Regions from separate parts of the Pseudoalteromonas sp. BSi20439 genome, predicted to be linked through region 1. Evidence: predicted binding sites of a transcription regulator. Region 1 holds the regulator's gene; the other holds the start of a gene.
What was found. The regulator ArgR, encoded in region 1, controls arginine synthesis, uptake and breakdown. The targets are predictions, from matches to a motif close to ANTGAATANNTATTCANT.
Positions count from the first base shown of each region.

Region 2: the regulator ArgR is predicted to act here: its motif matches at 1,643-1,660, upstream of argC (N-acetyl-gamma-glutamyl-phosphate reductase).

Region 1 is NZ_BADW01000099.1:147,684-151,585, reverse strand. It holds gene ispB (octaprenyl diphosphate synthase) at 1-16, shown strand, start outside; gene mdh (malate dehydrogenase) at 94-1,026, opposite strand; gene argR (transcriptional regulator ArgR) at 1,252-1,719, shown strand; gene P20439_RS09600 (Dyp-type peroxidase) at 1,775-2,674, opposite strand; gene P20439_RS09595 (ABC transporter ATP-binding protein) at 2,714-3,766, opposite strand; gene P20439_RS09590 (iron ABC transporter permease) at 3,767-3,902, opposite strand, start outside.
Region 2 is NZ_BADW01000090.1:29,468-33,369, reverse strand. It holds gene panP (pyridoxal-dependent aspartate 1-decarboxylase PanP) at 1-190, shown strand, start outside; gene argE (acetylornithine deacetylase) at 441-1,586, opposite strand; gene argC (N-acetyl-gamma-glutamyl-phosphate reductase) at 1,808-2,821, shown strand; gene argB (acetylglutamate kinase) at 2,818-3,585, shown strand; gene P20439_RS08130 (ornithine carbamoyltransferase) at 3,593-3,902, shown strand, end outside.

The DNA of each region.
Region 1 (3,902 bases):
TGATCGCGACCACTAAGTTATACTGTGTAGATAATTCCGAGCAATAAAAAAGCCTGCAAATGCAGGCTTTTTTTATTGGGTTAATTTTGGCTATTACGCCATAAAATCAACACCTTCTTTAATGTCTTTTTTCAGAGTTTCAAGCATGTCATTTTTTGCTTGCTCTTCAAATGCGCTTAGTGTGCCGTAAGAAAGAATTTCTTCTACGCCATTTTTACCTAAACGTACTGGATGTGCGAAGTACTCTGCATCGCCATTTTCAACAGCAACATATGCATAATCTACAACGTCTTCACCTTGTAAGCCTTTAACTAAAGACATACAAAAACGTGCAGCAGCAGCACCCATTGATAATGTTGCAGAACCACCGCCCGCTTTAGCATTAACTACTTCAGTACCCGCGTTTTGGATACGTGGAGTCAGTGCAGCCACTTCTTCATCAGTGAAAGTAACACCTTCAACTTGAGAAAGTAACGGTAGGATAGTTGTGCCTGAGTGGCCACCAATTACTGGAACTTTAACGCTTGCTACGTCAACGCCTTTAAGCTCAGCAATGAACGCTTCAGAACGGATCACATCGAGTGTTGTAATACCGAATACACGTTTAGCATCATAAGTACCTGCTTTTTTAAATACTTCAGCAACAATTGGTACAGTGCCGTTAACTGGGTTAGTAATAATACCCACAAGCGCTTTAGGACAGTTAGCAACAATGCCTTCTGCTAGTGTTTTGATGATACCAGCGTTAACATTAAATAAATCAGCACGATCCATACCTGGCTTACGTGGCATACCCGCTGGGATAAGAACGATATCACAACCTGTTAATGCTTTATCTAAATCGTCAGCACCAAAACCTGCAACTTTAACATCTGTTGGGATGTGAGAAAGGTCAACAGCAACACCAGGAACTACTGGCGCAACATCATATAGTGATAATTCAGAGCCAGCTGGTAAACCTGTTTTTAATAATAAAGACAACGCTTGACCGATACCGCCTGCAGCACCTAATACAGCAACTTTCATTGGAATTCTCCGTGATTTGAGGTAGGAAATATTTGTGGTTCATAAGATAAAGAAATTAACGACTAAAAACAAATTTATCCTGCTTATTTTAGCTATATTTTCGACCATAGTTGTAAACTTTGCTGTTTAAACGCAGCAAAATGGCAACTTAAGCAAACAACTGCTGCATAATTATGCATTTTTGTGTAGAATTTGCGGTATCTATTACATAACTAATTAGACACTATGCAACCACAAGATAAACAAGAAGCATTGGTTAAAGCCTTTAAAGCACTTTTAAAAGAAGAAAACTTTGGCTCACAGGGCGAAATAGTTGATGCGTTAAAAGAACAAGGCTTTGATAATATTAGCCAAAGTAAAGTGTCGCGAATGTTAAGTAAGTTTGGCGCGGTACGCACCCGTAATGCAAAACAAGAAATGGTGTACTGTTTACCCGCCGAAATGGGAGTACCAACCGCTAAGAGCCCGTTGCGCCAACTCGTTATTGATATTATGCATAACGAAATGATGATTATTATTCGCACCAGCCCAGGGGCTGCTCAACTCATTGCGCGTTTACTTGATTCATTAGGCAAAGCAGACGGCGTACTAGGCACTATTGCCGGCGATGATACTATTTTTATCGCACCAGCTAAAATCTCAGAAATAGACCTCACACTAGAGCGTGTGCGTATTTTATTTGATACGGTTTAACCACTAACGCTGTGATTGAAACGGCTATGATCACTACGTAGCCGTTTTACAACTGTTATAACTGCTTTAAAAATCGCACTGAAGGGGCAAAAAATGCAGAGCCCATATCCGCCTGAGTAAAATCAAGCCAGTGGTCATAATCTTCCCCCTGCCCTAGTCGGCTAGTTAGCACTTTTTCGAATGCATCTCCTTTAGCAGAGCACGTGATCACTAACATACCTTGCTCATATACATCGCCATAAGGCATGCTTTGGTTGAGTAACAGTGCCTGACCTTGTTCATCTTTTAATTCACTGCGGGTTGCATGGCTACTTTCAAGTGCGGGGCTGAGCAAGGTATTATCAAGGCGTGTACGACCCATTATTTGCTCTTGTTCATGTAATGACAAATGCTGCCACAAGCTCAAGTCGTGCTTATAGCGCTGCACATGAATGTAACTACCTTGATCTTCAAAACTATCAGGCTTATTAACTAACGCCGTTACACGTTTTTGACGGCCATGGGGAGTATCGCCCGCATAAATAAAGCCATTAAAGTCTCGGCCATCTAAAAAGCGAAAATTACAAATTTGCTCAACTAGCTCAACATCTGGGGTGAATAGCTTGAGTATTTGTAGTGCAAACAAATGGTTTACATCTTCTCTGTCTGAGCGGATTTGCACAAACAAATCACATGGCCTTGCACTCATAACAAAGTCGCTATGGGTAATATTAGGAAAGCTTTGCAGCTCGCTTGGCATGAAGTCAGGTAAAATATGCGGCCAATATTGGGCGCCAATTGCCACCATGCAAGAAAGCATAGATTCAGAGAACTGATCACTAAACTCATCTTCAATATCGCTCACTTGTTTAAGCTTAGCGCGAAGTGATTCGTCGTGACCATCAAGTACATTAAAAAATAAGTGCAAACCGTGTAAGTTTGCTTCAGCACAAATCCCTGATTGCGCTTGCGCCATTGTTATTCCTTACTTTTTAGAGCAAAACACAGTGATTAATTACGATTCAAAAAAATTCACCGTGTGCGGTTTTATTTTTATTATAACCTGTTCATTAATTTCAAATGACTGGCCATACTGAGCTGCAACTTCTATTTCTTGTTCAGCAATAACCACAGTGTATACATAAGCAGAGCCAATAAAGCGACTACTTAGTATAGTTACGCACTCACACTCCAGCTCGTTATCATTATTACTGGCAAGTTCAAGTTGATGTGGGCGCACATAAATAACACCCTTTTTAGCCACTGCGCATTGCTGTGGCAGTATTGATTTAACCACACCAAACTGTGTTTTATATTCAGTGGCTGTTAATACAGTTGCGCTTAAGTATATGCCCTGACCCAGAAATTCTGCAACCTCCTTTGAGCTTGGTTTGGCAAAAAGCTGCTCTGGCGTGCCTTGCTGCGCAATTTTACCTTGATGCATAACCGCAAGCGTATCTGAAAATGCAAACGCCTCTTCTTTTGAGTGAGTAACAAACACTGCCGACACTTGCTGAGCTTTAATAATACGCCTAATATCGGCGATTAATTCAAATCGGACTTGGGTATCAATATTAGAAAACGGCTCATCTAACAAGAGTAAACTGGGTTTATAAGCTAATGCACGCGCAATCGCTACCCGTTGCTGTTGACCACCAGAGAGTTGATGTGGGTACCTATCGGCGCAGCCAACCAAATGCACAAGCTTTAACATTTCATCCACGCGAGCTTGTTTATCCGCTTTGCTCATATCGCTTAGACCAAAGCCAATATTATTCGCTACCGTTAAATGTGGGAATAGTGCGTAGTCTTGAAACATCATACCAATATTACGATGCTCTGGTGACACAAACGTATTGGCATCACTGACTAACTTACCATCAATAAATACCTGTCCTTGCTTGGCTTCAATTAATCCTGCAATGGCTTTAAGTGTGGTGGTTTTGCCGCAGCCACTGGCACCGAGTAAACACACTATTTCGTCTTTACCTAAGGTTAAGTCTAAATCATCTACAACCTTAGTCCCGTTATATGCATAGCTCACGCCTTGTAAAATCAAACTACTCATTTAACTACGTTGCTCCATTGAACGGTTAATAAAATATAACGGAATAAAGCCCACCACCACTATAAATAAAGCTGATATAGAGGCCAGCTCTAATTGTTCGTCGCTGACATATTGAAACACGTGCGTTGCTAAGCTT
Region 2 (3,902 bases), on a different contig from region 1:
AGGTCGCTCGTTTGTATCGCGTACACGTTTAACGCCAGTTCAATATGATAACCAACCAACCGTAGTATTTAGAGTGGTGCTTGCGAACCCGCTTACATCAGGTGCAATATTAAAAGAGATATTAGAAGAGCAGAAAGAACTAGCTCAAACCGACCCTGTATTTAAAAAGTATTTACGAAAATATATGTAACTAACCTGAACTCTGGTTAAGAGGTTTATTAACATATTGAATCAAAAATGATATTTATGTTTATTTTCTCTAGCCAGAGATTTTCAGTGAAAACAAGGCGAACTTACGCGTCAATAGCTAGCCTATTGCAAGTAAATTCAACGCAGTTAGCGCTAAAAAATAGCTGCTTGAGATAGATTTATTATTCAGAGTTCAGGTTAAATATAAATGCTAATAAAAAGACGCTTAATAGCGTTCTTTTTGTTACTGATTAAAAGCAACTCGCCTTTATGAGGTTGCTGATAATTTGTTGCGAAGGCTTTATTTTTTCCATCGCTAAATATTCATCGGGCTGATGCGCTTGGTTAATTGAACCCGGTCCCATGACGATGGTTTCACAACCCAGTTGTTGTATAAATGGTGCCTCAGTACAGTAATTAACAGCCACTGCTTTTTGCCCTGCTATATTTTCGGCTAGTTTAACTAACGCGCTGTCTGTGCTTCCTGTAAATGCTGGAATTGGCTCATGTAAATCAATCACACTGACCGAATTAGGGTATTGCTGATTTATATCGTAGGTTGCATCAAGCAGCAATGCTTGCAGCTCTTGTACACTTAAGCCAGGAAGAGGGCGCATATCAATGTGCATTTCACAGCAACCGCAAATCCGATTTGCATTATCGCCCCCATGAATATTACCTAAATTGAGCGTTGGGTGAGGAATTTCAAAGTGATTTATTGAATATTTATTCTTAAGTTGTTCTTTTAAGATTAGCAATTTTGTAATCACTTTATGCATCACTTCGATGGCGTTAAGACCCCGTTCGGGATCTGAGCTATGTCCTGAACGGCCGACAACTCTTATTGCTGTACTCATATGACCTTTATGAGTAAATACCGGAGTCATATCAGTAGGTTCACCAATAATACAGCGACTTGGCTTTAAATTTGGGTGCTTACAGATTTGTTGCGCGCCAGCCATAGTGGTTTCTTCGTCTGCGGTGGCTAATATTAAAATTGGTTGTGTTTGTTGCTTTTCATCAAGCTCACTAATAGCCTGCAGTACAAAAGCAAAAAAACCTTTCATATCAATGCTACCTAAGCCAAATAGTTTGTTATCTCGCTCAGTTAATTTAAATGGGTTGTGATTCCAACGACTATCATCAAATGGCACTGTATCAGTGTGGCCTGCTAGCATTAAACCGCCGTCGCCTTGACCGCGTTTTGCTAATAAGTTGTAGCGACCTTTGTTGCCTTCTAACTCTATTATTTCACAGTTAAAACCTAAGCTTTCACACCATTGCGCTAGCAATTCAATGACACTTTTATTACTCATGCATAAATGATCTTCAATGGCACTGATAGAGGGGGCAGCAATCAATTGCTGGTACATCGAAATAAATGACGGCAGAGACATAAAAAATTCCAAAATAAGTATTCATTTTAATTGCATAACAATATAAAAGTATTTATGATGAATATCAATTCACTTTTTAAGCATAAATATATTAAAGTTACGCCATGAAAATAATACGACGATAGTTATCACTCACAAATTTAATCTGTTTGGCTGGGTTAGACCCTAGTGTAAACAAACAACATGGAATGTGGTCACTAATTTTAGATAAAGAGTAAATAATGAACGTAGTAATTATAGGTGCCAGCGGTTACAGCGGCGCAGAACTGGCTAGCTTAGTAGCAAAACATCCAACGCTTTCACTAACTGGCTGTTATGTATCAGCGCAAAGTTTAGATAAACATAAATTGCTTAGTGAATTGTATCCTGAGCATTTAGGGTTACTTGATTTACCTTTGCAGCCACTAAATGAACATGCACTTGCTGATATCACTCATTCAGCAGATTACGTTTGTCTGTGCACCGATCATAAAGTAAGTGTGGATTTAGCGCCTCAGTTTTTAGCGATGGGCAAAAAGGTATTTGACCTTTCCGGTGGCTATCGTCTTGCAAGTAATGATGATTACGTTACTTATTATGGTTTTGAACACCAGCATCCAGAGCTCCTCAATGAAGCTGCATATGGCCTTGCAGAGTGGAATAGTGAGGCCATTGCAAAGGCGCAGTTAGTTGCTGTAGCTGGCTGCTACCCAACTGCCGCATTAAACGCATTAAAGCCTCTTCAGCAAGCTGGATTGCTAAGTGATGAGCGGATTATTATTAATGCTGTATCGGGAGTAACTGGAGCAGGTCGTAAAGCAAGTATTGGCACACATTTTTGCGAAGTATCGCTTGCTGCTTATGGTTTGTTTAACCATCGTCATGGGCCTGAAATACAACAGCACCTAGGTCATGAGGTGTTATTTACTCCTCATTTAGGTAATTTCCCGCGCGGTATTTTAGAAACTATTTATGTGCAATTAAAGCCGGGTGTGACCAGTGAGCAAGTAGCTAAAGCGTATCAAGTCTTAGCGGATGAGCCATTAATTCGTTTGCTTGGCAGCAAAATCCCTTCGATTAAAGGGGTGGCCAAACAACCTTATGTAGATATTGCGTGGCAGCAGCAAGGCTCACAGTTAATAGTAATGGCAGCAATTGACAACTTATTAAAAGGGGCAGCTGGTCAGGCTCTGCAATGTATTAATTTGTCAATGGGTTTGCCTCACACTACAGGCTTAGTAGGAGCGTTTAAATGAGCAGTAAAACGTGGGTTATTAAACTCGGTGGCGCAGTACTCAATACTGAAAATGCCGCTAAAGCGCTTTTTGAGGTTCTTAATGAGCAACATGATGCACAATTTGTCATTGTGCATGGTGGTGGCTCATTAGTTGATAGCTGGTTAAAAGAGGCTGGTTTTGCCAGTGCTAAACACCAAGGTTTACGTATTAGCCCTAAAGAACAGATGCCTTATATTGTTGGAGCCCTTGCGGGTGCGGCAAACAAACAACTCATGGCGCAAGCAATTAGTGTTGGTCATAAGCCGGTGGGGTTAAGTTTATATGAAGCAGGGATCACCGCCTCGCAAAAATTAAAAGCATTGGGTCAAGTAGGTCAATGTCACAACAATGCTGATTCTATTATTAATGATTTACTCAGTGCTGGCCGGTTACCAATCATCAGTTCTATCGGCTTTGATGAGCAGGGCTTGTTATACAACGTTAATGCCGATGAAGCAGCCGCCGCAGTGGCAAATAATTTAAATGCAGAACTTATTTTTATGACGGACGTAGAGGCGGTACTTGATGCCAATAAGCAGCCTTTACATCAACTTGACACAAAACACATTGATACTTTAATTGCAGAGGGAGTAATTGTGGGCGGGATGGAGGTCAAAGTTAAGACCAGTCTTCACGCTGCCCAACATTTACGACGCGGTGTGTACATTTCCAGCTGGCAAAAGCCAGAAAACTTAACTGCTTTGCTGCAAGGCGAGCATGTCGGAACTAAAGTAACACCATAGGTTGAACATGTTTAAAGATTTTTTAACGGGTCTAGAATTAGACCAACAAGGCGCACTAAATTTATTAAAATTAGCGCAAGATATTAAAGAAAGCCCTGCAAAGTATAGCCAAGTGCTAGCTGGTAAGTCAGTGGTTACTTTGTTTGAAAAGCAAAGTTTACGTACTCGCCTTTCATTTGATATTGGTATAAACCGTTTAGGGGGCCATGCGGTATACCTTGACCAACAAAATGGTGCAATGGGCGCCCGCGAATCAATAAAAGATTTTGCCTTAAATATTTCGACTTGGGCAGACGGGATTGTTGCGCGGGTTAATC